One region of the Planifilum fimeticola genome, then DNA from elsewhere that is predicted to be linked to it. Evidence: riboswitches for the same ligand, from Rfam matches in the RefSeq annotation. Region 1 holds a riboswitch; each other region holds the start of a gene.
The links. A riboswitch is a leader RNA that binds a small molecule or an ion and turns the genes downstream of it on or off. The one in region 1 is predicted to bind S-adenosylmethionine.
Positions count from the first base shown of each region.

Region 2: another riboswitch for S-adenosylmethionine. It lies ahead of CLV97_RS12100 (MetQ/NlpA family ABC transporter substrate-binding protein); the one in region 1 lies ahead of metH (methionine synthase).
Region 3: another riboswitch for S-adenosylmethionine. It lies ahead of CLV97_RS06995 (homocysteine synthase); the one in region 1 lies ahead of metH (methionine synthase).
Region 4: another riboswitch for S-adenosylmethionine. It lies ahead of CLV97_RS08225 (homoserine dehydrogenase); the one in region 1 lies ahead of metH (methionine synthase).

Region 1 covers NZ_PVNE01000013.1:54,997-62,200, forward strand. Annotated here, with positions in the region: gene CLV97_RS09485 (bifunctional homocysteine S-methyltransferase/methylenetetrahydrofolate reductase) at 59-1,921, opposite strand; gene metH (methionine synthase) at 2,047-5,502, opposite strand; SAM riboswitch class I at 5,570-5,680, opposite strand; gene CLV97_RS09495 (VOC family protein) at 5,830-6,243, opposite strand; gene CLV97_RS09500 (AIM24 family protein) at 6,343-7,068, opposite strand.
Region 2 covers NZ_PVNE01000020.1:5,510-12,713, forward strand. Annotated here, with positions in the region: gene gcvPA (aminomethyl-transferring glycine dehydrogenase subunit GcvPA) at 1-1,226, shown strand, start outside; gene gcvPB (aminomethyl-transferring glycine dehydrogenase subunit GcvPB) at 1,223-2,692, shown strand; gene CLV97_RS12085 (ferritin-like domain-containing protein) at 2,887-3,342, opposite strand; gene CLV97_RS12090 (cysteine hydrolase family protein) at 3,620-4,180, shown strand; partial or broken gene CLV97_RS17910 (cation:proton antiporter) at 4,324-5,164, shown strand; SAM riboswitch class I at 5,293-5,407, shown strand; gene CLV97_RS12100 (MetQ/NlpA family ABC transporter substrate-binding protein) at 5,551-6,357, shown strand; gene CLV97_RS12105 (methionine ABC transporter ATP-binding protein) at 6,394-7,204, shown strand, end outside.
Region 3 covers NZ_PVNE01000008.1:105,153-112,356, forward strand. Annotated here, with positions in the region: gene dcd (dCTP deaminase) at 1-61, opposite strand, end outside; gene CLV97_RS06985 (trans-sulfuration enzyme family protein) at 298-1,461, opposite strand; gene CLV97_RS06990 (aminotransferase class I/II-fold pyridoxal phosphate-dependent enzyme) at 1,424-2,623, opposite strand; gene CLV97_RS06995 (homocysteine synthase) at 2,698-3,999, opposite strand; SAM riboswitch class I at 4,074-4,183, opposite strand; gene CLV97_RS07000 (FAD-binding oxidoreductase) at 4,553-5,905, shown strand; gene CLV97_RS07005 (ornithine--oxo-acid transaminase) at 6,106-7,204, shown strand, end outside.
Region 4 covers NZ_PVNE01000011.1:6,036-13,239, forward strand. Annotated here, with positions in the region: gene CLV97_RS08225 (homoserine dehydrogenase) at 1-1,280, opposite strand, end outside; SAM riboswitch class I at 1,366-1,492, opposite strand; gene CLV97_RS08230 (small, acid-soluble spore protein, alpha/beta type) at 1,656-1,943, opposite strand; gene CLV97_RS08235 (superoxide dismutase) at 2,047-2,664, opposite strand; gene CLV97_RS08240 (HAD family hydrolase) at 2,804-3,931, opposite strand; gene CLV97_RS08245 (DeoR/GlpR family DNA-binding transcription regulator) at 4,189-4,971, shown strand; gene CLV97_RS08250 (four-carbon acid sugar kinase family protein) at 4,968-6,227, shown strand; gene pdxA (4-hydroxythreonine-4-phosphate dehydrogenase PdxA) at 6,224-7,204, shown strand, end outside.

The DNA.
Region 1 (7,204 bases):
AACCGCTCCCTCCCTATACAGTCTGAATCCGGGCGAAGGCGCCCGGATCCGCATTTATCTACTCTCCCACCACCGCATGCCTCCTGTCCCGCTCCCGGATGTGACGGGTCAATTCGGCGGTCATCCGCCAGTGGAAGAAGGGGGTGATCAAATAGATACCCCGGAAGTGTTCCAGAGCCGCGTCCACCAGCTCCCGGGCGATGGCCACCCCTTCCCTGCGGCTCTCCTCCTTCCCACGGCACCGCCGCATTCGCTCCATGACCTCCGGAGCGATTTTGATTCCGGGCACCTCATTGTGCAAAAAGAGGGCGTTCCGAAACCCGGTGAGGGGCATGATGCCGATGAAGACGGGAATGCCGACATGCCGGGTCGCCTCATGGATCCGCCCGATGGTTTCGGGATCATATACCGGCTGGGTCATGACGAAGTCGGCCCCGGCCTCCACCTTTTTCTCCAACCGGCGGACGGCGGCCTCCAGGTTGTGAACGTGGGGATTGAAGGCCGCCCCGACGACGAAGCGGGCCCGCTGCTTGAGGGGCTTTCCCGAGAAGGAGATCCCCTCGTTCAATTGCTTCACCATCCGGATCAGGTCGAAGGAGGAGACATCGTAGACGGAACTGGATCCCGGCAGATCGCCGATCCGCGTGGGATCCCCGGTCACCACCAGCACCTGGTCGATCCCCAGGGCCCACAGCCCCATCAGATGGGACTGCTGGCCGATCAGGTTGCGGTCCCGGCAGGTGACGTGAACCAGGGGTTCGATGCCCCGGGATTTCAAGATGGCTCCGAGGGCCATGTTGCTCATCCGGGCCGTCGCCATCGAGTTGTCCGCCAGGGTGATCACGTCGGCCCCGGCCTCCTTCAGCCGAGTGGCGCCGTGAAGAAAGCGGGCGATATCCAGATCCCGGGGAGGATCGTACTCGACGATCACCGTCCGTTCGGCCTCCACCTTTTCGGTGATGGCCGGTTCCTTCCGGGGCGGCTGTACCGCGAGGGGGACGGAATCCCTTTCAAGGGAAGCGCCCTCCGGATTGATCCGCGGCAGGGGGGAAAGCCCTCTCAAAGCTTCCGCCATCGCCCGGATGTGCTGCGGCGTGGTCCCGCAACAGCCGCCGATCAGGCGGACGCCCTGCTCCCGGAGCCTCAGGGCGCTTTCCCGGAAATACTCCGGCGACGACTTGTACCGGTATTCGCCGTCGGTGATCCCCAGCCGGCCGGCGTTGGGAAAGGCGGACAAGTACACGTCCTCCGGCACCGCCGCCTGCTCCAGGGAGCGAAGGCATTCCGCCGGTCCCAGCCGGCAATTGAGCCCCACCCCGTCGACGCCGGCTTCCTGCAGCCGGCGAAAGGCCTCCGTCAGCGGGTAGCCGTCCCGGGTCCTTCCCACCTCGAGCAGGGCCAGTTGGGCGATGAGCGGAACCTCCGTCAGGGGGCGAATCACCTCCACCGCCAGCAGCAGCTCCTCCAGGTCCAAAAAGGTTTCCAGCAGAATGGCATCCGCACCGGCATGGAGCAGGGCCGTCGCTTGCTCTTCATACATGTCCCGGTATTCATCCCTGTCGTAGCGGGGCACCCGCCCCGCCAGGACCGAACCGATCGCTCCGGCCACGAAGGCTTCATTTCCCGCCGCCTCCCGGGCCAGACGGACGGCGGCGCGGTTGATCCGGGTCACCTTGCCTTCCAGTCCGTAACGGGTCAGCCGCTCCCGGTTGGCGCCGTAGGTGTTGGTCTCCAGGAGCCGGGCTCCCGCCTCGAAGTATGCCCGGTGCACTTCCAGGATCAGGTCCGGACGGGTGAGACACAGCTCTTCATAGCAGAGCCCGACCGGCACCCCCTGCTGGTACAAATAGGTGGCCATCGCCCCGTCCCCGACAATCAGGTTCTCTCGCAGGTGCTCCTTCAAACATCGCTTTTCCCCCACCGGTCTCCCCCCTTGGTTCTCGTTTTTCTAAAGAGGCGGCCGCAGGGGCACGCCGCAACCGTTCGCCCGCAAGCGGGGGCGGTCGCGGAACGCCCCCGGCCGGTTTCGAAAAGCCGGTCCCTCCATCACAGCACATTGAAATAGCGGGCCTCCGGATGCGAAAAAACCATCGCCGACACCGACGCCTCTGGTTCCATCATGAACCCTTCCGTCAACCGGACGCCGATCGCCTCCGGCTCCATCAGCCGGAACAACTTCGCCTGATCCTCCAAATCGGGACAGGCGGGATAGCCGAAGGAGACCCGGATTCCCTGATACCGGGCGGCGAACCGCTGTTTCATCGTCATCTCCGGCGGATCCGGAAAGCCCCACCGCTCCCGCATGATCTGGTGGAGCCGTTCGGCGAAGGCTTCCGCCAATTCCAAGGCCGCCGCCTGAAGCAGGTGGGACCGGAAGTAATCGCCGCGCTCCTTCCACCGTTCGGCCCGCTCCCGGATCCCCTCCCCCGCCGTCACCACCAGGAAGCCCACCGCATCCATCACCCCGGACCCGGCCGGGCGGAGAAAGTCGGACAGGCAGAGATACGGATCCTTTTTCTGCCGCGGGAACGAGAACCGCTCCAGCACCCGCCGCGGATCCCGGGGATCATAGATGAGGATGTCGTTCCCGTCCCCCTGGGCGGGAAAAAAGCGGTACATGCCCTGCGGCCGGATCCAGCCCTTTTCCTCCGCCTCCGCGAAGAAGGCGTCCACCTCCTCCTTCAGCCGGAGGGCTTTTCCGTCCCCCCGGGCGAGGAGCTCTTCCACATTGCCTCGAAGTCCCAGGTGCTTGCCCAGGAGCATCTGTTCGTTCACATAGGGACGGAGGTGGTCGACGGGAACCTCCCGCAAGATGTGCCGTTCGAAATCCGGCGGCTCGAACACCGGAGCGTCCCGCCGGACGGAAGAATGCCTTTCCGCGGTGAGAACGGCCGGACCGCCGTCGTTTCCTCCGGCGGCGCGCCTGGAGGTTCGCTCCCGTCTCCTCCGGAGTTCGCCTTCCACCTTCCGCCGCTCATCGCCGTCCATCAGCCGGTTGGCCAGCTCCAACCCCTGCATCGCGTCCTTGGCGTAGAGGACGATCCCGGAATACTCCGGGGCGATTTTCGTCTCCGTGAACTTGCGGGTGAGGGCGGCTCCGCCCACCAGGATGGGCACCTCGATGCCCGCCGCCTTCAAATCCTGGGCCGTCACCACCATCTGCTGGGCCGACTTGACCAGGAGACCGGAGAGGCCGATGGCATCCGGCTCCTCCCGACGGCAGGCTTCGATCAACTGCTCGGGGGTCACCTTGATCCCGAGGTTGATCACCTCGTAACCATTGTTGGACAAGATGATGTCCACCAGATTTTTCCCGATGTCGTGGACATCCCCCTTCACCGTGGCCAGGAGGATTTTTCCCTTCATATGGGTGTCCGCCTTTTCCATGTGGGGCTCGAGGAAGGAAACGGCCGCCTTCATCACCTCGGCGCTCTGCAGCACCTCGGCGACGATCAATTGGTTGTCGTTGAAGAGGCGACCCACCTCGTCCATTCCCTTCATCAGAGGGCCGTTGATGATGTCCAGGGGATCGTACCGGCCAAGGGCCTCCTTCAGATCATCGAACAACCCGTCCTTGGATCCCTCCACCACGCAGCGGGCCAACCGCTCCTCCAGGGGGAGGCGGACCGCCGGCTCCGCCTTCTCCTCCTCCTTCTTCTGTCGGTAGAATTGGGTGAATTCGCCTAAAACCGCCTCGTAGTTTTCCCGGGTTGTTTCGAAAAGGAGCCTCTCGGCGAGCCGAACTTCCTCCGGGGGAATCGACGCGTAGCGCTCCAGCCTCTCCGTGTTGACGATGGCGTAGTCCAGGCCCGCCTTCGTGGCGTGGTAGAGAAAGACGGCGTTCAGCACCTCCCGGCCGGCGGAGGGCAGGCCGAAGGAAACGTTGGAGATGCCCAGGACCGTGGCGGAGCGGGGGAAGGCCTCTTTGATCAGCCGGATGCCCTCCACCGTCTCCCGCGCGGAGCCGATATAGGCTTCGTCCCCGGTTCCTACCGGGAACACCAGGGGATCGAAGATGATGTCCTCGGGCGCCACCCCGTATTTCTCCGTCAACAATTCGTAAGAACGGCGGGCCACCGCCAGTTTCCGATCCCGATCGACGGCCATCCCCTCCTCGTCGATCGTCCCCACGACCACCGCCGCTCCATAAAGGCGGAGCAAGGGAACCACCGCGGCGAAGCGCTCTTCCCCTTCTTCCAAATTGATCGAATTGATGATCGCTTTTCCCTGGGAATGGGTGAGGGCCCGTTCGACCACCGCCGGATCGGTGGAATCGATCATCAGGGGAACTTTCACCTTCTTCACCGCATGTTCGAGAAACCGCTCCATGTCCTCCAGCTCATCCCGGTCCGGATCGGCCAGGCAGACGTCGATGATCTGGGCGCCGCCCTTCACCTGCCGGCGGGCGATCTCCGCCGCCTCCTCATACCGGCCGTCGGCGATCAGTTCCCGGAATTTGCGCGAACCGATCACGTTGGTCCGCTCGCCGACGAGGAGGGGGCGGTTGTCCTCTTCCAGGAAGACCGCCTCCACCCCCGAAACCGCCGGCGGATGGGACGAAATCGGCCGTCTGGGCCTCTTCCCCCGCAGGGCTTCCGCCAGGGCGCGGGTGTGCTCCGGCGTCGTCCCGCAGCAACCCCCGGCAATGTTGAGCCAGCCCGCGTCGGCAAAGGCGGCCAGTTTCGACGCAAGCGCCCGGGGCGTCTCGTGGTACCGCCCCTCTTCGTCCGGCAATCCCGCGTTGGGATAACAGCTGACCGCGCACCGGGCCAGCCCGGACAGGGTCCGGAGATGATCCCGCATGAATTCCGGTCCGGTGGCGCAGTTGAGGCCGACGGCCACCGGCTTCAGGTGCTCCACCGAGAGATAGAAGGCTTCGATGTTTTGACCGGCCAGCATCGTCCCCATCGGTTCGATCGTCCCGGAGATGATGAGGGGCACCTCCCGCCCCAGTTCCTCAAAGGCACGGCGAATTCCAATGCCCCCCGCCTTCACGTTGAGGGTATCCTGGGCGGTCTCCAAAAGCAGCGCGTCCACGCCTCCCAGAAGCAGTCCCCGGGCCTGCTCCCGGTAAGCGTCGACCAACCCGTCGAAGGTGACGCCTCCGGTCAGGGAAAGGGTCTTCGTCGTCGGCCCCATCGCCCCCAGGACGAAGCGGGGCTGTTCCGGCGTCGACCACCGGCGGGCGGCGTTCACCGCCAGCTCGGCGGCTCTCCGGTTGATCTCCTCCGCCCGGTCCCCGAGTCCGTACTCCTCCAGCACGATCCGCGTCGCCCCGAAGGTGTTGGTCTCGATCAGATCCGCCCCGGCCGCCAGATAATCCTCGTGAATTCTTCGGATCAGGTCCGGCCGGGTCAAATTGAGCATTTCGTTGCATCCCTCCAGCGCCTCCCCGCCGAAATCCTCGGCGGAAAGTCCCGCCTGCTGAAGCATCGTTCCCATCGCGCCGTCCAGGATCAGGATTTTTTCCTCCATCCGTCGAACCAACGGGTGCTTCTCCATCGCCATCATCCTTTGTAAAAAAATAACCTTCCATCTCTGCGGATGAAAGGTTGGGTGGGGTTCCAGACTCTCATCTCTCAGAGATAGACTCTCTGCAGGAATTGGCACCACACCGGAATCGCTTCCGATAGGTTGCCGGGCTTCATCGGGCCAGTCCCTCCGCCTCTCTTGATAAGAGCGCTCTCACTATGAAATTGTCCGTTCCTTCGAGGGGCGCAACGCCCGCGGAATTCGTCCGCTTGCGCCCCACAGCTGTTTCTGTCATGATACTTGATCCGGTGTCGGACTGTCAATATCCACTCTGAAAGGGGCACCTTTCAGAAACCGTCACTTTTCCTCCTGCGCAATCATGATGAGGTTGCCGCAGGTATCATCGATCATGGCCTGGTAGCCCCATTCGGTTTTGGTGGGCTCCATGACGAAGGTGGCCCCTCGTTTTTTCAAGCGCTCGTATTCCTTATTCATATCCTCGACAAAAAACATGGTATAGGGAATTTTCGCCTCATAAAGAGCCTTTTGATAGGCCGCGGCGGCGGGCTGGCCGTTGATCTGAATAAGCGGATTGCTGTTCGGCTCAAGAAGCAACTCCACATCTTCGGGACCCTCGGGTGAAACTACCGTCAGCCACCGGGCTCCACCCGCCGGAACATCCCGTTTCTTCACAAAGCCCAAAACCTCCGTGTAAAACCGGAGGGCCTTCTCCTGATCGTCCACCAGTACGCTGGTCAGTTTGATTTTCACGGAAATCCCCCTCTTCGTGTTCGCATGTGAAAGGTACAAGTGGATTCACCGAAGCCTCCGTTTCTAACATGCCCCATTCCCGTCACGCTGTTTCATAGGTCAACGGACGTCCTTGGTGGGAGCGACCCACACCTCACCGGTTCCGGAGAAATGATAGGAGAGGGAATCCTTCCCTTTGCCGGTCACGCTGAGTTGGACCGCCCCCTTCCGCAGAAAGGCATAGGAACCTTCCAGCTGCAATTTTTCCTCGGCGACGGGAAGGCACATGACCTCCTGCGGAGAAACGGGCAGCTGCAGCACGCAGGCGCCGGTGCCGGACAGTTTCACCTGCAGCAGCACCTTGTCCTCCTTGCCCTCCGAAGCGGGGAGCTTGATCCGGACGGGGCTGACACTGACGGTCGCGTCACAGGCGAGAAACACATTCTCGTCGACGATAATCTCCTCCCGCTCCATCCAGAGAAGCTGATAGTGACCAAAGGACGGCTTCAGATAGATTTCGCCCTCGCCGCTGTAGACGGGAAGCATGAGGGGTTGTTTGACCAGGGATTCCTTCGCCAGAATTCCGGTCATCGCTTTCCGCAGGATTTCGGAGGCGGCCCCTCCCTCCCCCGGTTTGGTCTTCACGCCGATGTTCCCCTTGAAAAACTGGAGCACACCCTCCGCAGACCGGACCTCCCCCTCGTTCAGAACAATCCGGATTTGCCGCAAAGGGGCACCGCTTTTTTTCACTTCCTTGTACTCAAGGATCTCAAATCGGCTTCCCTCGATTCCCTCCATGAGATCGACGACAGCAAACAACCGATCGTTGGAGTAGACGCTGTACAATCTCTTTCAATCCCCTTCCCCACGCTCTTCTCGCAACCATCATCGCCAGCAGGCTCCACCCCTATTTTACCGGATTGGGGAGTCCTGAAACGACAAATTGAATCTTTTTTCAAAAAAATACAACGAAGAAAGGCGG
Region 2 (7,204 bases), on a different contig from region 1:
GCCTCAACCTTCCGGACGGCCTGTCGGAGCCGGAACTGGTCCGGCACATGCAGCGCCTCTCCCAGAAAAACACCACCTTTGATCAGGCGGTGTGCTTTTTGGGGGCCGGCGCCTACGAGCACTACATCCCCAGCGTGGTGGATCATATCATCTCCCGCTCGGAGTTTTACACCGCATATACGCCCTACCAGCCGGAGATCAGCCAGGGGGAGTTGCAGGCCATCTTCGAATTTCAAACGATGATATGCGAGCTGACCGGCATGGAGGTGGCCAACTCCTCCATGTACGACGGTCCCACGGCCCTGGCGGAAGCGGCCGGAGTAGCCGCGGCGGCGACGCGAAAGAAGAAGATACTCGTATCCCGGACGGTCCATCCCGAAGCGCGGGCGATTTTGCGCCTGCAGTCCCGGGGACTGGGGCTTGTGGTGAAGGAGATTCCCCACAAAGACGGAATTACCGACATGGCCCTTTTGGAGGCGGAAGCGGATGAGGAAACGGCGGCGGTGATCCTCCAGAGCCCCAACTTCTTCGGAAATCTGGAGGATGTCTCCGCTGCGGAGCCGATCGCTCATCGGCACAAGGGATTGCTGGTGGTCAGCACAAACCCGATTGCCCTCGGGCTGATCAAGCCGCCGGGTGAGTGCGGGGCCGACATTGTGGTCGGCGATGCGCAACCGCTGGGCATCCCCGTCCAGTTCGGCGGACCCCATTGCGGCTTCTTTGCCACCACCCGTCCGTTGATGCGGCGCATTCCGGGCCGGATCGTGGGTCAGACCACCGATGAGGAGGGCGTGCGGGGATTCGTGCTGACGCTCCAGGCCCGGGAACAGCATATCCGCCGGGAGAAGGCCACTTCCAACATCTGTTCCAACCAGGCGCTCAATGCCCTGGCCGCGGCGGTGGCCATGTCCGCGCTGGGGAAACAGGGGATTCGGGACATGGCCCGGCTCAACCTGCAAAAGGCCCATTACGCCCGGAAGCGGTTGGCGCAGGTTCCCGGGGTGAGCCCCTTGTTCGACCGGCCCTTCTTCAACGAATTTGCGGTGAAGCTCTCCCGACCGGTGGGAGAAGTGAACCGCCGGCTGCTTCAAAAGGGGATCATCGGCGGGTACGACCTGGGGAGGGATTACCCGGAACTGTCCGGATCCATGCTGTTGGCCGTCACGGAAGTGCGGACCAGGGGCGAGATTGAGCAACTGGCCGAAGCATTGGAGGGATTGCTGTGAACCCGGGGAAAAAATTGATTTTTGAACTCAGCAAGCCGGGGCGCGTCGCTTACAGTCTGCCGGAACCGGATGTTCCCGCGGTCGAACCGGAGGAGGTGCTTCCCGGGGAGTTGCTTCGCGATGCACCCCCCGAGCTGCCGGAGGTATCCGAGCCGGACCTGATTCGCCACTATATTGAACTGTCCCGCCGCAATTACGGTGTGGACAACGGTTTCTACCCGCTCGGTTCCTGTACGATGAAGTACAACCCCAAAGTGCATGAGGACGTGGCCAGGCTTCCAGGTTTTGCGCGGATCCATCCGTACCAGCCGGAGGAGACGGTTCAGGGCGCCCTTCAGTTGTTGTATGAACTGCAGCAATACTTGGCGGAGATCACCGGGATGGACCGGGTTACCCTGCAGCCCGCCGCCGGAGCCCAGGGCGAGTGGACCGGTTTGATGATGATCCGGGCCTATCACGAAAGCCGCGGCGACACGGGCAGGAACAAGGTGATCGTCCCGGACTCGGCCCATGGAACCAACCCGGCCAGCGCCACCGTCGCCGGGTTCAAGACCGTCACCGTCCCCTCCGATGAAAAGGGGCTTGTCGATGTGGAAGCGCTGCGGGCGGCGGTGGGGGATGATACGGCGGCCCTCATGCTGACCAACCCCAACACCCTGGGGCTGTTTGAAAAGGAAATCCAGGAGATCGCCGATATCGTGCACCAGGCCGGAGGACTCCTCTATTACGACGGAGCCAACGCCAACGCCATTCTGGGCATCGCCCGCCCCGGGGACATGGGCTTTGACGTGGTCCACCTCAACCTGCACAAAACCTTCACCACCCCCCACGGAGGCGGCGGCCCCGGCGCAGGGCCGGTGGGCGTCAAGAAGGAACTGGCCCCGTTCTTGCCCGTTCCCGTCGTGGAAAAGGGAGAAGAGGGTTTTTATCTGAAGGAAGACCTGCCCCATTCCATCGGAAGGGTGAAGGGGTTCTACGGCAATTTCGGCATCTTGGTCAGGGCCTATGCCTACATCCGCACGATGGGGCCGGACGGTCTGCGCCGGGTTTCGGAAAACGCCGTCCTCAACGCCAACTATGTGATGCGGAAGTTGGCGCCGTACTTTGACCTGCCGTATCCGCAACACTGCAAGCATGAGTTTGTGCTTTCGGGCAAGCGTCAGAAGAAACTGGGCGTGCGGACCCTGGACATGGCCAAGCGGCTTCTGGATTTCGGTTTCCATCCGCCGACGATCTATTTCCCGCTGATTGTCGATGAATGTATGATGATCGAGCCCACGGAGACGGAAAGCAAGGAAACCCTCGATCAGTTCATCGACGCGATGATCCAGATCGCCCGGGAAGCGGAGGAAAACCCGGAACGGGTCCAGGATGCCCCCACTGCCACGGTGGTGAAGCGCCTCGACGAGGTGACCGCCGCCCGGAAGCCGGTGCTGCGTTGGGAGAAGAGCGAAAAAGCGCAGTGACCTTGTATACGGATCGAAACACCGGACCCCAACCGTTTTCGGTTGGGGTCCGGCGTTTGAAAGGCTATTCGTCATGTGTTTCCTGCTGACTGGAGTAGAGGCGGAACATCGCGACCCTCCTCGGCTCGGAAGTGGTCATCAGTCCCACCCTCCCCCAGATGTGCGGGATGCTTGGGCTGACTTCTGCGGAAGTTTCACGGATCTTTGCAGCACAGTTTAGTCAGGAAATAGTTGAAAGTGACGGCGTGTTGCTGTTCATCCAGAGCGGCGCGCCTGAAGGCCCGACGGATGCGGGGATCGTAGGCCCTGTCGGAAATGTCGAGATAGAAATCGACTGTTTCCAGTTCGTCTTCGATGGAAAATTTCAGCCCCTGCCGATAATTCTCGGGAGGGGATCCCTCCATCACCATCGGCCTGTGTCCGGTGAGTTTTTTGTAGATCCTGAGGAACAGTTTGTAGTGTTTGATTTCATCCCTTCGGATTTCCCGTATGCTGGTTCGCTCCTTCTCCGTCGGCGCCAACCGGGCCAACGCCTCGTAATAGCCGATGGCATGGTATTCCCCGTTGATCGCTTTCGCGATGTCGGCGATGAGCCGGTTCATCGGTTCCGAACTGCTGGAGTCGGTGCCGGGGTAATGAAAGGCATTCATCCGTGACCCTCCCGGGGGAATTCAGGCTGTATGCTCATTTCACCATATGGTTACATATCCCGATAAGTGCGCCCATTTTGGGGGAATGCCCCTTCGGAATCCAAGGAGGGGGTGCAGAGGCAAGTACAAAGGTTTGGTTGTCGAGACGCCGTTTTTGCGGCGCCGGCTGCAGGCATTCTACGTCCGTCGTCTTGGAGAAGGTTTCAGCGTCTTGGCAAGTCGTGATATCCTTGGGGTGAATCCAAGGATATCACGACTTGCCAAGGAGGCGGTTGCCGTGAAACGGGCGCTGTTGGTCATCGATGTTCAGAACGAGTATTTCACCGGACGGTTGCCGGTGACGTACCCGGAGGGGAGTCTCGACCGCATTTTGGAAGTTATGGACGCCTCATCGGAGGAGGGAATTCCGGTGGTGGTGATCCGTCATACGTCACCGGTGGAAGGCTCCGGGGTGTTCCGGAAGGGGACGGAGGAGTGGAAGCTTCATCCGGAAGTGGCGAAACGCCGCCGGGATCTCCTGGTGGACAAACGTCTGCCCGGTAGCTTTACGGGAACCGGATTGGAGGAATGGTTGAAGAATAACGGTGTGGACACGGTGACGATCGCCGGGTATATGACGCACATGTGCTGCGATTCCACGGCAAAGCAGGCATACCATCGCGGTTTCGCCGTGGAGTTTTTGTCCGACGCCACCGGAACCCTTGACGTGACCAACCAGGCGGGCTCCGTCTCCGCAGAGGAGATGCACCGGGCGGTTCTGGTCGGCCAAGCGGCGCGGTTCAGCCAAGTGATCACCGCCGGAGAGTGGATTCGCCGCATGCGTAACGGCTCTGAATGAGAGTGAGCGTTTTGGGTACGGCACGGATGGAACGGGGGCTTGTTCACATTTCACATGCCCGTTCCACTTTTCTTTCGGATGATCGATGCCGGACCCTGAAAACAGCTTATCAGTGGTGAATTGATTGAGTTATTACCTCGGACCTGGAGTTTTCCGTAGGTCGACTCATCAAAGCGGGTCGGTCGGCGCGATCGGAGGAAGCATTCATGACGGTCTCAACTTTACCCCGGGCCTTCTATTCGGATGGATTGCAGGCTTTTCTTTAATGGAGATTTTGCTGACTGCCGGAATGGGCACCATCACTTTCAGTGTCGTGGCCAAACCCGGAATCGAAAATGATTCTCCGGATCGTCATGTTTGATGATGTGTTCCTGGCTGTTTATCCGTCATTCCGCTCGGGATTGCTCTTAAGTGAAGCCGCTTCCCTTAGCGGTTTAATTGTATCTGCCCTTCTTGCTCCGGGGTACATGCTGTTGATTTTCCTGTTGGGACAATAATCCGTTCCCTTGATCAATCCGGCGTTGAACATCAAATCCAACGAAGTGTCCATGCTTTCTCTGCTGTTCCTGATCGTTGGTTTTTCGGTGGAGTGCTTCTTGTGGGGCTTGTTTCGGCGGGAACGATACATATGAGGCGCATCGAAAATATGATTTTCTTGTTTCGGGATTTCTTTGGCGCCCTGTTTTTCAACTTCGGTCTCACCATTGATCCAATGGCATTGAGTGATGCGGCATGGTTGGCCTTGAGTGCCGTCCTGTTTTCGATCATAGGCAACAATGCAGCTGGAATACTGTCAGGCCGAAGTGCTGGACTTTCACCAAAGGCGTCGATGAATATCGGGTTGACGATTGTGGCCAGGGGAGGGTTCTCGATCGTCGCGGCCAATCTCGGTGCTGCAACCGGGTTGCTTTCCATATTGCACCCCTTTGCCCCCTGCATGGGGGGCTTGGGCCGTTGTTGGCGAAGGAATCTCCCCGTATCTGAATCGGTAAGACATCCGGCCTCAGACGCACATCCGGCTGACCGTTGAAAAAATGTTGACGCCGCGTCTCGGATCTCCTATAATAAATGAAAGAATTCTTATGGGAATAACAGGTGAATATGGCGCTGCGCTCTTATCCAGAGTAGGCGGAGGGACTGGCCCGATGAAGCCCGGCAACCTTCTTGCGCTGAGCGAGAAAGGTGCTAATTCCTGCAAAACGGTGAATCCGTTTTGAGAGATAAGAGAGGCGGGAAGAAGATGATCGTTTCATGCCTCTCTGTCTTTTCAGAGGGGCATTTTTCATGGTTTTTTCGGGTGCAACCCCCGCCGGGCATTGCCATAATTCCTGTTATTCTGATCCAAATACTTGAAAAAGGATGGATGACCCGTGAGAAATTTAGTCAAGTCGGTACTGATCGGTGCCCTTTTGTTTGCGGCGGTCGGCTGCGGCACCGATGCCGGAAAACCGTTGGACGAGCATCGGCTGGTGGTCGGGGTTACGGCAGGCCCCCATGAACAGATCATGGAGAAGGTCAAAGAGGTGGCGGCCAAGGACGGATTGGACATCGACATCAAGGTGTTCAACGATTATCCGATGGTGAACGTCGCCCTTGCGGAGGGGGAACTCGATGTCAATTCCTTTCAGCATGAGCCCTACCTGGAGCAAATGAAAAAGGACAAGAATTTGGACCTGGTGGCGGTTGCCGATACCGTCAACTTTCCGATGGGGATTTACTCCAACAGGATCAAGGACTTGAAACAGCTGAAAAAAGGGGACAAAATCGGTCTGCCCAATGACCCGACCAACGGGGCGCGCGCGTTGCTCCTGTTTGACCAGGCCGGGCTGATCAAGTTAAAGAAAGGCATCGGCATCCAAGCGACGGTGAAAGACATCGTGGAAAACCCGTTGGACCTGGAGTTGGTCGAACTGGAGGCGGCGCAGATCCCCCGCCAGCTGGATGAATTTGCCGCCGCCGCGATCAATACCAACTTCGCCGTCGAACACGGTTTGTTGCCCACCCGCGACGCCATTTATATGGAGCCGAAGGATTCCCCCTGGGTGAATGTGCTGGCGGTGCGGACGGAGAACAAGGATGATCCGGTGATCCAGAAGCTGATCAAGGCCTACCATTCGGAAGAGGTGAAGCGTTTCGTGGAAGAGACCTTTAAAGGTTCCGTGGTTCCTTCCTGGTAACCGGAAAAAATGCCGCTCTTGAAAAGGGGGAGGATGATGATTCGGCTGATCAACGTGTCAAAAACCTTTGTCACAAAAAAGGGGAAAGTGGAGGCACTCAAGAATGTTTCCCTCGAACTGAAAAAGGGGGAGATCTTCGGCGTAATCGGGCACAGCGGGGCCGGGAAGAGCACGTTGATCCGCTGCATTAATTTGCTGGAGCGTCCCACCTCCGGAACGGTGCTGTGGAACGGGGTTGATTTGATGTCTCTGTCGCCCAAACAACTGAGGGATGCCCGGCGGAAGATCGGGATGATCTTTCAGGGGTTTCACCTGCTGAAAACAGCAACGGTTTATGAAAATGTTGCGATTCCACTGAAACTTTCAGGAGTGCCGAGGGGGAATATCGAGGAGCGGGTGGAAAAATACTTGGACGTTGTCGGACTGGAGGAAAAGCGCGATGATTATCCGAGTCAGTTGTCGGGCGGACAGAAACAGCGGGTGGCGATTGCCAGGGCGTTGGCGCATGAACCGGAGGTACTTCTGTGCGATGAAGCGACAAGCGCTCTGGACCCGGAAACCACCGATGCGATCCTTGAACTGCTGTTGAAGATCAATGAGGAATTCGGGATCACCATCCTCCTGATCACCCATGAAATGAACGTGATTCGAAAAATCTGCGATCGCGTCGCGGTCATGGAAAAGGGGCAAATCGTCGAAACCGGTCCGGTTCTGAAAATCTTCACTTCGCCGGTCCATGAGACGACGAAAAAATTCGTCAACAGCCTGTTCCATGTCCAATTGCCCCAGGCGCCGTCTCATCGACGGTACGAAACCGGGAGGCTCGTCTCCCTATTCGTCCCCTCCT
Region 3 (7,204 bases), on a different contig from region 1:
GCTCGATCATCCCGTGCTCCAGGGCCATCTTACGGATCCATTTGTCCGATTTGATCGTCATCGCCAAATACTCCTTTTCAACCCTTTTTCTATCCCATTGTACAACATGTCCGGAAATGCGTCATGATGCCCCCCAAAACCCGGCCGAAAAAACCGGGGTAGACCGGAAGGCCGGAAGAAGAGGTCCGCAACATCCGCTTTTTTCTTTCGTGCAGACCCCTCTCTCACGCCTCCCAAAAAAAAACGCCCGTCTTCCAGACAGGCATAAAACGTTTTTTGACAGGCAAAGGCTTTTTTTCATCCGCCGCCCACGGCGAACACCTTTTTTTCCGCCAGCGCTTCGGCCAGGTCGGCGATCAGGTCTTCGGCATTCTCCAGCCCCACAGAGAGGCGGAGGAGCCCGTCGGTGATGCCCCGGCGCTCCCGTTCCTCCCGGGGCATCGACGCATGGGACATCGTGGCCGGATGGGACAAGATGCTTTCCACCGCTCCCAGGCTGACGGCGACGAGAGGGAGGGTCACCCTTTTCAGGACCTGCATCGCCCTCTCCCGGCTCCCCACGTCAAAGGACAGAACGGCCCCGTGCCCCCGGGCCTGCTTGGCCTGCAGGCGGTAACCGGGGTGGCCGGGCAAGCCGGTGTAATACACCCGCCGGACCGCCGGGTGATCCGCCAACCATTCGGAGATCCGCGCCGCGCTCCTCGTCGAGACATCCATCCGGGCCTTCAGGGTTTTCATTCCCCGCTGAAGCAGCCAGGCGTCCTGCACCCCCAAAACGGCGCCGACGGTGTTTTGCAGCGTCCCGATCCGTTCCGCCAGCTCCTCCTCCTTGGCCACCACCAGACCGGCCACCACGTCGCTGTGACCTCCGAGAAACTTGGTGGCGCTGTGTACCACGATGTCCGCTCCGAGCTCAAGGGGTGTCTGAAAATATGGGGTCAAAAAGGTGTTGTCGACGATCAGGATCAGGCCGCGGGAGCGGGCAATCGCGGCCACCCCGGCCAAATCGGTCACCTTCAGCGTGGGATTGGAGGGCGTCTCGACGAACAATCCCCGGGTTTCCGGACGGATCGCCGCCTCCACCTGCTCCAGATCGGCGGTGTCGACGAAGGTGCAGGAAATCCCCAAGCGGGAAAGTACCTGGGTCAGCACCCGGTAAGTCCCGCCGTACACATCCCGGGAAACGACGAGATGATCGCCGGATGAAAACAGGAGGAACACCGTGGAAATCGCGGCCATCCCCGAGGAAAAGGCAAAGCCCCGCACGCCCCCCTCCAGCTCTGCGATGGTCCGCTCCAGGGCAAGCCGGGTCGGATTGCCGGATCGGGCGTAATCGAACCGGCCCGGCCGGGCCGGATCAAACTGATGGTAGGTGGAGGCCAGGTACACCGGGATGCTCGCCGCCCCGGTATGGGGGTCCACCTCATTGCCGTTGTGAAGAAGCCGGGTTCCGAATTCCACCGGTTCCCCCTCCTTTCAGGATCCGTTCCGCCCTAGCCAACGCCTGGTTCACGTCCTCGATCAGGTCCTCCGGATGCTCGATGCCGACGGAAAGCCGCAGCAGCCGGTCGCAGACCCCCGCCTGTCGCCGCCTCTCCTCGGGCATGTCCGCGTGGGTCTGGGTGGCGGGATAGGTGACGAGACTTTCCACACCACCCAGGCTCTCCGCAAAGGAGATCAGCTTGAGGGAGCGAAGGAAGGGAGCCACCAGACCGGGATCCGTGACCCGAAAGGAGAGCATCCCCCCGAATCCGGCCGCCTGGGAGCTCTGCACCGCCTTCGCCTCCGGATCGAGGGCGGGATAATACACCTTCTCCACGAGCGGATGCTCCGCCAAGGTTCTGGCCAAGGCTTCCGCATTGGTCTGATGGCGCTCCATCCGGAGCGCCAAGGTCTTCATCCCCCTCATCAGCAACCAGGCATCCTGGGGAGCGAGCACCGCACCGATGGAGTTGTGAAGGAACCGCATCCTCTCCGTCAGTTCCTCCCCTTTGGTCACGATCAGGCCCGCCAGCACGTCGTTGTGGCCCCCCAGATACTTGGTGGCGCTGTGGATGACGATGTCCGCCCCCAGCGCGAGCGGCCGCTGCAGATAAGGGGTCATGAGGGTGTTGTCGACGATCAGGATCAATCCGTGGCGCCGGGCCGTTTCGGCCAAGGCGCGGAGGTCGGCCACCTGCAGCTGCGGATTGGTCGGCGTTTCCACGAACAGGGCTTTTGTTTGAGATCGAATCGCCTTCATGACGGCGGGAAGATCCCGCATGTCGACATAGCTGAAGGAAAGGCCGTAGCCCGTGAGGACCTGTTCAAACAGCCGGTAGGTCCCGCCGTACAAATCCAGGGAAACGACCAGGTGATCCCCCTGGGAAAAGAGACCCATCATCGTCTGGATCGCCGCCATCCCCGAACTGCAGGCAAAACCGTCGTCTCCCCCTTCCAAGGAGGCAATCGCTTCTTCCAGCACATCCCGGGTGGGATTGGCCGTCCGGGAATAATCGTAACCGGTGCTTTCCCCGAGGGCGGGATGGCGGTAGGCCGTCGCATGGTAGACGGGATAGCTGATTGCTCCCGTGCTTTTTTCCTTCTTCGTTCCAATTTGTGCCAATCGGGAGTCGAGATGCACGCCGATCCCTCCCAGATGCGTGTACGTGTCCGAGAACGGCCGGACAGCCGCGGATCATCCACCCTGTTCAGGGTTTAGACGCCCACTGCGCTTTGGCTCTTTTTCAGCGCCTGGTCCAGGTCATCGATCAGGTCCTCCACCGCTTCCGTACCCACCGACAGGCGGACCAGATCCGGCGTCACCCCGGTGGAAACCTGCTCCTCGGGCGTCAGTTGCTGGTGCGTGGTGCTGGCGGGGTGAATCACCAGAGATTTGGAATCGCCGACGTTTGCCAAGTGGGAGAACAGCTTCAGGTTTTCGATCAGTTTCTTTCCGGCCTCCAGACCGCCCCGAATTCCGAAGGTGAGGATGGCGCCTTGCCCCTTGGGCAGATATTTCTTCGCCAATTCATGAGACGGATGATCCTCCAATCCCGGATAGCTGACCCATTCCACCGCGTCGTGCTCCCGGAGGTAGCGGGCGATCTTCAGCGCGTTTTCGCTGTGCCGCTCCATCCGCAAGTGCAGCGTTTCAAGCCCCTGCAGGAACAGGAAGGCGTTGAAGGGCGACAGCGCCGCGCCGATGTCCCGAAGCAGCTGCACCCGCGCCTTGATGATGTAGGCCAGAGGACCAACCGCTTCGGTGTAGGAAACGCCGTGATAGCTGGGATCCGGTTCCGTCAATTCGGGGAACTTGCCGTTCGTCCAATCGAATTTCCCCGAATCGACGATCACGCCCCCGATGGACGTGCCGTGGCCGCCGATGAATTTGGTCGCGGAGTGGATGACGATATCCGCCCCGAAATCAAAGGGCCGGCACAGGTGCGGGGTTGCGAAGGTGTTGTCGACGATGAGCGGAATCCCCGCTTCATGGGCGATGGCAGCCACCGTTTCCAGATCGAGCACATCCAACTTGGGATTGCCGATGATCTCCCCAAAGACGGCCCGCGTCCGATCGGTGATCGCCTTGCGGAAATTCTCCGGGTCGGAGGGATCGACGAATTTCACCGTAATGCCCAGCTTGGGCAGGGTATAATGGAACAGGTTGTAAGTTCCTCCGTACAGGCTGCTGGAGGAGACGATTTCATCCCCCGCCTTGGCGATGTTCAGGATGGAGTAGGTGATGGCCGCCTGGCCGGAGGCCGTCGCCAGCGCCCCCACACCGCCTTCCAAGGCGGCGATGCGCTTTTCAAACACATCCTGCGTCGGGTTCATGATCCTCGTGTAGATGTTGCCGAACTCCTTCAGCGCAAACAGATTGGCCGCGTGTTCGGTGTCGCGGAAAACATAAGATGTCGTCTGATAGATGGGCACCGCCCGCGAAAGGGTGGTGGGATCCGGTTCCTGCCCCCCGTGCACCGCCAGCGTCTCCGGCCGATACTGCTTCTCTTCCGCCATCGATAAATCCCCCTTTTTTAAATAAATAAGCCCCTTCCCTTATCCAGGAGAAGAGGCTCGGTGATGCCGCTCTCCTCTTATCTCTCGGAAACCCGAAGGTTTCCGCAGGAATTGGCACCTTCCGGAATGATTCCGGGGTTGCCGGGCTTCATCGGGCCAGTCCCTCCGCCGCTCTGGATAAGAGTGCTGCATGCGGTATTTCCTTGTCATTCCCGTCAGAAAACTTGTATTTAATTATAAGGGATTCCCCAGAATTCCGTCAACAATCTTTTTTCAAAAAATCCGCACCCGAAGCATCGACGATCCACCGTCCGGCGAAATCGGATGCGTTGAAACCCCCCTCCTCCCGGCCGACCCTCCCGATGAATAAGGGTTGCCTTTCCGCTTTTCAACGGCAAAAAAAAGTTCCATTCACCATGTGTTCGCGATGGACGACCTTTTGCACGAGCCCGACGATAGAAAAAAAGATTTCTGCCGATATATCGGTCCACGCCATGCCCCGATGTTCCACATAGGATAATTTGCAACGTTCGCTCAAAGGAGGTTGGAAAGGTTGAAATCAAAAGCGCGGCTGACCGGGCGGGTCATCTTCAGAGGAGATCCAGGCTATGAACGGGCGCGCAAGAATTGGGATCCCCATACGAACAGGTTTCCCAAAGTGTTTGTGTTTGCCCAAAGGACGCAAGATGTAGCAAACGCCATCAGATGGGCCCGTGAGAATCGCGTCCCCATCCGCGCCAGGAGCGGAAGGCATGCGTTGGAAACGAATCTCTCCCAGGTCAACGGGGGGATTGTCATCGATGTAAGCGGTATGAAAAAGATTTGGTTGGATAAAAAAAAGGGAATTGCGATCGTTGAGACGGGCAACACCGTGGGAAGAATCGTGAAGACCCTCGCACGGCAAGGATTTATGTCCCCCTTTGGCGACAGCCCTTCTGTCGGGATCGGCGGCATCACACCCGGCGGGGGAATCGGGCCTCTCCAGCGATCGATCGGCCTTCTCAGCGATAACCTGATCGGAGTGGAAATGGTGGATGCGAAGGGAAGGGTGATTCGCGCAGACCAAAATCGTCACGCGGACCTCCTGTGGGCTACCCGCGGAGGTGGCGGCGGAAACTTCGGGATATATACCAAATACAAATTCAAAGTGCATCGCGCCCCGGCCAGGGCGACAGTATTCCGCATCATCTGGCCATGGAATCAGTTCGCAAAGGTATTCAGAGTATGGCAGCGATGGGCTCCTTCCGTCGATACGAGGCTGGGCACCTACTTGGAAATCGGCCCGAAAATCGGAGGCCGTGTCACCATGCAGGGGCTGTTCCTGGGACCAAAAAGGGAGGCCGTACGCCTGTTGAAGCCTGTATTGAGCGTCGGCACTCCCACGACGAAGATCATCCGGTGGTTGCCATACCCGAAAGCCGTAAACTTTTTGTTGCCTCCCGATCCGGTCCTTACCCAAAGGTGGAGCAACCAGTTCTCTTCCGGTTTCGCGATGCGCCCGTTCCCGGAAAGGGCGATTCAGGTCATGCGCCAATTTTTAGAGAAAGCGACACCCGGATCCCCCGCAGGTTTCTTTTTCCTCAACTGGGGCGGCGCTGTAAGCCGCATCCCCCCTGAGGCGACGGCGTTCTTCTGGCGGAAAGCCAAATTTTACGTCGAGTGGAACAGTTCATGGATCAAGCGTTCCGAAGCCGCCAAAAATATCGCCCTTGTTCGCAACACGCGCCGGAAGCTCCAGCCTTTCATCGTCGGGTCCTATATCAACGTTCCGGACCAAGGAATTAAAAATTCCGGGCCGGTTTACTACGGAGCAAACTACCCCCGATTGCGAAGGGTAAAAGCCAAATACGATCCCGAAAATGTGTTTCGCTTCCCCCAAAGCATCCCCCCTGCCTTCCGGAGATAAGTTCAGAATCCCCACCCCCTCCCTCGCGGAACGTCCCTCCTTTGCCAATTCCCTCCTGCATCGGAACAAGCGGCGCCAACCTCCTGCAAAAGAGTACCCATGGGTTTTCTGTAAATGAAGTCGATCATTGATTTCAACCGCCACTTCCGACTACAATGTGGATAAGTGACTTGCGGAACATGCCCACAAAGGAGGACGCCATGACCACGAGCGAAGCGATTATCCAACTGACGGAGCACTACGGAGCCAAAAACTACCACCCCCTTCCGATCGTCATTTCCAAGGGAGAGGGCGTCTGGGTGGAAGACGCCGATGGCAATCGGTATATGGACATGCTGAGCGCCTACTCGGCCCTCAACCACGGCCATCGTCACCCCCGGATCATCGCCGCCCTCAAGGAGCAGGCGGACCGGATCACCCTCACCTCCCGCTCCTTTCATAACGACCAATTAGGTAAATTTTACCAAAAGGTGGCGGAATTGACGGGTAAAGAGATGGTTCTGCCGATGAACACCGGGGCGGAAGCGGTGGAAACGGCCATCAAGGCCATCCGCCGCTGGGCATACGACGTGAAGGGAATCCCGCGGGATCAGGCGGAAATCATCGTCTTTGAGAACAACTTTCACGGAAGGACCATCACCGCCGTCTCCCTTTCATCCAACGAAGAATATCAGCGGGGATTCGGCCCGCTGACCCCCGGCTTCAAAGTCGTCCCCTACGGAGACATCGATGCCCTCCGCAAGGCGATCACCCCTCACACCGCCGCGGTCCTGATGGAACCGATCCAGGGGGAAGCCGGCGTGATCGTCCCGCCGGAGGGATTCCTGAAGGAAACCTACCAGCTGTGCCGGGAGCATAACATCCTGTTTGCCGCCGACGAAATCCAAACCGGGTTCGGGCGGACGGGAAAACTGTTCGCCTGTGACTGGGAAGGGGTCAAGCCGGACATCTACATCCTCGGAAAAGCTTTGGGAGGAGGCGTCATGCCCATCTCCGCCACGGCCGCCGACCGGGATGTACTGGGGGTTTTCGAACCGGGCTCCCACGGATCCACCTTCGGTGGAAACCCCCTGGCCTGCGCCGTGGCCGTCGCCGCGCTGGAGGTGCTTTTGGACGAGCGCCTGCCGGAGCGCTCCCTGGAACTGGGCGAGTATTTCCGCTCGGAACTTCTCAAGATCCAAAATCCGATCATCAAGGAAGTGCGCGGCAAAGGACTGTTTATCGGGATGGAACTTTACGAACCGGCCCGCCCCCATTGCGAGCGGCTGGCGGAAGCCGGGCTCCTGTGCAAGGAAACCC
Region 4 (7,204 bases), on a different contig from region 1:
GCGCCGACGGGCTCCGGCGTACCCAGCAGGGGGCGAAAGACGACCCTCTCCGCCTCCAGCTCCAGTTCCTCCGTCAATTTCTCCTGAAGGGACGGATCCCAGCGGCGCAAAATCAACGCCAGCGCGCTTCGCTCGTCCCCCGGCAACCAGGCGACATCCACGGCCGAAGTTCCGAACCGTTTCAATCGCTCCTTCACTTGTTGGGAGATATCGGAGCCGAGGCGATCCTTCGTCTCGATGAAGGCGAAGCGCGCTCCCCCCTCTTCCCAGACGGGGAGAACCAGCGGACGCCGGTAGGACAGCGGCCGGGGAAGGGGGAGACGGAAAAGGTTGCAAAGGTCCTCCACCATGGCGCTGGCGGTGGGCTGTTCCCCCGCTCCCTGGCCGACCAGCGTCACGTCCTGAACCGTGTCCGCTTCGATATGGATGGCGTTGTAGACACCGTTGATGCCGGACAGGGGATGGGAAAGGGGAACCAGGGTGGGCCCCACCTGCAGGGCAACGGGACCTTCCTCCCCGAACTGCTCCGCCTTGGCCAGCAGTTTGATCCTATACCCCAACCGGTGGGCCAATTCCAGCTCCGCGGGCGAAATATCGGTGATGCCCCGCCGTGCGATCTCGTCGACGGGCACCACGGCTCCGAAGGCGAGACGGCTGAGAATCGTCAGCTTGTGGGCGGCATCAAATCCCTCCACATCGGCGGTGGGATCGGCCTCCGCGTAACCCAGCCGCTGGGCCTCTGCCAGCACTTCCTCAAAGGAGCGCTGATGTTCCCCCATCTGCGTCAAAATGAAATTGGTGGTGCCGTTCAAGATCCCGGAAACGCGCAGAATCCGGTTCGCCTTCAGGAAATGCTGCAGGGTGCCCAGCACCGGAATCCCGCCGCCGACACTGGCTTCATACAGGAGCTGAACCCCGTGCTCCTGGGCCAGCTTTTCCAATTCCGCTCCATGTTTGGCGATCAGTTCCTTGTTGGCCGTCACCACGTGGCATCGGGAGCGGATGGCCCGTTCGATGTAAGTTCGGGCAGGCTCCACCCCGCCCATCGCTTCCATGACCACATCGACCCCTGTCGCCATGATCTCCTCGAACCGGGTAGTGAGCAGGTTTTTCACTCCGTCCACTTTCCGCTTCTTGTTCGGATCGCGCACCAGGATGTGCTTGACTTCGAACAGGAGTCCGGTTCGGCGTGCGATCACATCCTGATTGCTTTGGAGCATTTTGTACACGCCGGTTCCCACGGTCCCCAGCCCCAACAGGGCCACATCGATCCGGTCCACTCCGCTTCCCTCCCTGTGCATTGGATAAAATGAAAACCCTCTTCGAATAAGAAGAGGGTATGTAAACGCAACATCCATACCCCGCTCCTTATCTCTCAGCGCCCCCGGCACTGCAGGAATTGGCACCTTTGCCCCTGGAAAGCACCCCGTGGGTGCCAAGGCAAGGTTGCCGGGCTTCATCGGGCCAGTCCCTCCACCTCTCTGGATAACGAGTCGGGTCAAGCTATGCAATTTAATTAGTCCTTATTATCTTACAGCGGACCCCCTTTGTCAAATCTTTTTTTTGTCCAAAACGATTTTTTCTATTTGAACGGTTCCGCCTCCTCGGCTCGGAGATTGCACATGAAAACGGCCCGGTCGCCGGGCCGTTTCACCTCAGGGGCGCATCTGGCGGGCCAGCGCTTCTTCCGCCCTTCTCACCATTTCCTTCACCATGTGGCCGCCGATGGCACCGCCGATCTTTCCCGCCTCGGCGGCTTTCAGATCGCCGTTGTCCTCCGGCTTCAGCGGAACGCCCAAACGGCGGGCCACTTCGAACTTGACCTCTCCGGGATTCATCGGGCCCGTTCCCAACTCCCGGCTCATCACCTGTGCCTTCAGCCGATCCATTTCTCCGCGGGCCTGGGGCACCAGCAGCCGGTTGCGGCGACGCCTGCGCGCCATCTCTTCCACCCCCTGGTCTTAGTGTGTCCAGCCGCCCGTCTCTCTTGCACCGACACAAAAAACCCTCCGGTCGAAACCGGAGGGATAGCCCGGGAAATTTTCCTCATCCGCGGGCGTTCAGATAGCGTTTGTTCACTTCTTCCCAGTTCACCACATTCCACCAGGCCTTCACATAATCCGGACGCTTGTTTTGGTATTTCAGGTAATAGGCATGCTCCCAAACGTCGATGCCCAGGAGCGGTTTGTCGCCGTCCATCAGGGGATTGTCCTGGTTCGGGGTGCTGGTTACGGCCAGTTTCCCGTCGGATTTCACAACCAGCCAGGCCCATCCGCTGCCGAAACGGGTGAGGGCCGCCTTGGTGAATTCCTCCTGGAACTTTTCAAAGCTGCCGAAGGTTTGGTTGATCGCGTCGGCCAGCTCCCCGGTCGGTTGGCCGCCGCCGTTGGGGCTCATGCTTTCCCAGAAGAGGGTATGGTTGTAGTGACCGCCCCCGTTGTTGCGAACCGCGGTGCGGATCGACTCGGGCACCTCGTTAATATTGCGGATCAGATCTTCCAGCGATTTTTCGGCCAGGGCGGCATGGCCTTCCAACGCAGCGTTCAGGTTGTTCACGTAGGTGGCGTGGTGACGACCGTGGTGAATCTCCATCGTCTGCGCATCGATGTGCGGTTCCAGCGCGTTGGCGGGATAAGGCAGCGCGGGCAATTCAAACTTCGCCATACACGTGATCCCTCCATATGTAAGTTTTGTTTGAACAGGATGGCCTGCTTAGCATGCCCAATCATCAGCCCATCATCGGCTTCCCCTATTATTATGACCCAAAATCCCGGATATGGTCAATTTTTTTTCGCGAAAAGTTTCAGAAGATCGCTTCCGGCAGTCCGGTCACATCCTCCACAATGTAATCGGCACCCAATTCCTCAAATTTCGCCCGCGCCTTTTCCCCGGTCAACCCCGTCAAGGTGGCGGCGAAACGGCACCCCATCCGGCGCGCCGCCAACAGATCGGCGACGGAATCGCCGACGATCAGCACCTCTTCGGCCCCCGGAAGCGGAAAATCGGCGTCAAGACACGCTTCATCCGGCGCCTTCAGGCCCAAATAGCCCTTCACATAGGTGAAGGGATGCGGCTTGCCCAGCGGGGCGCGGTCGGGATGGGACTCCTCCGCCCGAACCACCTCGCTGGCGGTGACGATCCGTTCCGGTTCGAAGGCATCCAGCAAACCCAGCGACCGGAGGGGCACCTCCGTCTCCAGGCGGGGGCGTCCCGTCCCGATCCCCAGGACGATGCCCCGGTCGCGCAGGCGGCGCAATGTCCTTTGGATCGCCTCCTTCGGGGCCAGGGGAATCTCCTGGTGAAGAAACCCCGGCTTTCCCGGCGTCCGGGGCTTACTTCCCTCGACCCTCCGATACAAATCCTCGCCGAGATACCACTCCTGAAACGCCGATCTCCCCAGTTCCCACAGGGCGCTGTTTCGGGAAAAAGCCGGCTTTTGAACGTCCAGCCAATCCTCCGCGAGCCGGTTGAGATGGAGGAGAAGTTCGTGCTTTTCCGCCCGGGACGTGGAAAAAGCGGGAATAAAGGCATCGTAGGAAGGTCGGAAATCGATCCCGGCATCCCGTGCCGCCCGGCCCAGTCCCTTCAACCGTTCGGCGTCGATCGGCTCCTCGAGCCAATTCCGGCTCCAGCCTGGCCGGATCTCCTCCAGCCGGCGGAGAAGGGATAAAAGCTGGCAGGAAAAGGTGAGAAACACCATGTCCCAGTTGGAGTTGATGCCGCGGGCCTTCAGCCAGTCCAGCACCCGGTCCTGGACGAACACCTCCCGTCGAATCCGGCGGATGGTCTCCTCATCGGGTTCCGGTGTAAAGTCTTCCCCGGACAATCCCAAATATTCCGGGTGGTGCAACATCTCCCACACGGTCAGGGCCGATGCGTCAAAACAGCGCTCCTCGCTGAGAAACACCCCGTCCACGTCAAACAAGATCATCCTGTACAAGTGCCGTTCCCCCCGTCAAAGCTCAACCTTTCCCTGAACATTTCTTATACTTTACCAGATCGGCGGGGAAAATCATAGAGGGCCGGCAGGTGCGCACCCCCAACTCCCCAAAAAATGGTTGCATAAAAACCGTTGACGAAATTTTTTCAAAGGGATATAGTAAATATCACAAATACAATCATTTTAAAACAATATATAACACATCTTTTGTTCATTTCTGTTTGTAATCAAAGGAGCGAAACCGGTCCATGTTGCCCGCCGAGCGCAGACGATTGATCCTGAAACAGATTGAGACGGAGGGTTCCGCCCAGATCAATCAATTGGCCGAACGGTTCGGCGTGTCCGCGATGACCATCCGCCGGGATCTGGATGTGTTGGAGGCGGAACGAAGAATCGTCCGTACCCGCGGTGGGGCCATGCTGCGGGAGGATCCCCGCCGCGAGTTTCCCCACCGGTGGAAAGATGAGAGGAACCAGCCGGCCAAGGAAGCGATCGCCCGCCGGGCCGTCGCTCTGATCGGATCGGGGCAGAGCGTCATCCTCGATGCCGGTTCGACCAACTTGCGGCTGGCGCGGCAGACGGCCTCCCTCCAAGACATCATGCTGATCACGAACGATCTGAAAATCGCCTTGGAATTGGGCGACATCGAGGGCCTTCACGTGGTGTTGACCGGAGGGCAGCTGAAACCCAAGGTGTACAGCCTCGAGGGGCACCACGGCGTGGCGATGCTGTCCGGATTCAACGTGGACACGGCGTTCATCGGTTGCGATGCCTTCGATCTGGAACGCGGCGCCATGACCAACAGCATGACCAAGATCTCCATGAAACAGGCGATGATGAAAAGCGCCAAGCGAAGGGTACTGCTGGCCGATTCCAGCAAATTCGAACAGCGGGCGCTCCTCTCCTTTGCGGATCTGACCGATTTCCACACCATCATCACCGATGACGGCATCCCCCCGGAGAGCGCCGAAGCCTGCCAAAAGGCGGGCATCGAAGTGATCATCGCTTCGAAGGAGGAAAGCGAAACATGACCCGGCTGGCGGTGATCGCCGACGACATCACCGGTGCCAACGCGACCGGCGTCCTCCTCCGCAAAAAGGGATGGAGGGTGGCGGCGCTGTTGGACCACCGCGCATCCCCTGAACACCTGTCCTCCTGGGACGGCATCGTGTGGAACGCCAACTCCCGCCTTCTCCCCGCCGGGGAAGCGGGAAAGCGGGTCCGAGGGATGGCCCGCCGGCTCCGGGATTTGCCCTCCGGCGAGACCCTGCAACTGGCCAAGCGGATCGACAGCACCCTGCGGGGAGCCATCGGCGCCGAAACCGAAGCGATTCTGCAGGCTTGCCCCGGGGATGCGGTGGCGGCGGTCGTGCCCTCTTTCCCGGCTTCCGGGAGGATCACAAGGGGGAAGACGCTGTTCGTCCACGGCGTCCCCGTCCACCAGACGGAGGTCGGGAGGGACCTCTACTCCCCGGTTCGCACCTCCGATGTCGTCGAATTGATCCGGTCCCAGACCTCCCTGCCGGTGGAATGGGTGGAAACGGGAAAAGCCCCTCACCTAACGGAAGCTCTGTCCAAAGCAGTGGCGCAGGGAGCCAAAATCGTGGTCTGCGACGCCGAGTCGGAACGGGACATTGAGGCCCTCGCCGAGGCCTGGGCCGCCCTGGACATCCCCCTTCTTCCCGTCGATCCGGGACCCTTTACGGCGGCATACGCCACCGCCAAAGCCTCGATGAAAAAACGCCTGCTGCTGATCGCAGGCACCCCGGCGCCCACCACCCGCGAACAATTGGAGGTGGTCCAAAGCACCTTTTCCCCGGGCATCATCGATGTGGACTTGAACCGGCTGGTGCAGGAGGGGAATTTCCGCCGGACCGTCGATGAAATCGGCACCCGGATGGACCGTCTGCTGCGGGATCATTTCCTTCTCTTGCTGCGGACGGACCGCATCCCCTACTCCGGCCCGAATCCCTCCTTCGCCCTCGCCCGGGCCGTTCGAAGATGGATCGCCTCCCGTCCCTTTGACGGACTGTTTTTATCCGGCGGTGAAGTGGCTGCCGCCGTCTTGAGGGAATTGGGTGCGGAAGCCGTGGAACTGCTGGAGGAAATCCTTCCTCTGGCGGTAATGTCCCGGATCGTCGGCGGTCCCTTCGAAGGCATGAACATCGCCACCAAAGGGGGAGCGGCGGGAGGCCGGGAGGCCATCGTCGCCTGTGTCCGTTCCCTGTTGGAAGCCCCCCATCCCCCGCGAAACAACAAATATCCCGTACAGGAGGAGTGGAGATGACAACAAACAGACCCCTGTTGGGCATCACCATCGGCGACCCGGCGGGCATCGGTCCCGAGATCACTTTGAAGGCGCTGAAGGAGGAGGAATTTTACCGGACATCCCGCCCCCTCGCCATCGGTTCCGCCCGGGTGCTCGAGCGCACCCGGGAGCAGCTCGGGCTTTCCCTGGAGATTCACCGCGTTAAAGAACCCTCCGAGGGACGGTACACCGCTGGAACGGTGGACGTCCTCGATATGGACAACATCGACGTCCCTTCCCTTCGGATGGGTGTCGTGCAGGAAAATTGCGGCCGAGCCGCCTTCGAATACATCCAGCGGGCGGCCGAATGGGCCAAGGAGGGCGCCATCGACGCCATCGTCACCGCCCCGATCAACAAGGAATCGCTGAAGGCCGCCGGCGTTCCCTACATCGGACACACGGAAATGCTGGCCGCCATGGCGGGAAGCCGGGAAGAGATGACCATGTTTCAGATCCAAAACGTGAAGATCTTTTTCCTCACCCGGCATCTCCCCCTGGTGGAAGCCTGCCGCAAAATGAGGGATGCCGACTTCGTCTACGGCGGAATCCGTCGCGCTTATTCGGCCCTCTCATCCCTCACGGGGAAAATGCCGACCCTGGCGGTGGCCGCCCTCAATCCCCACGCCGGTGAAGGGGGGCTTCTGGGAACGGAGGAGATCGAAGGAATCCTCCCGGCAGTTAAGCGGGCACAGCAGGAGGGCATGGACGTCGTGGGCCCCGTTCCCGCCGACTCGGTGTTCCACTTTGCCCGCAAGGGAGCCTATGACGCCGTCCTTTCCCTGTACCACGACCAGGGGCACATCGCGGCGAAGATGATCGACTTCGAGAAAACCGTCTCCATCACCCTGGGACTGCCGTTTCTCCGGACCAGCGTCGATCACGGCACCGCCTTCGACATCGCCGGGAAGGGAATCGCTTCCCCGGTATCCATGATGGAGGCGATTCGGGCGGCCATC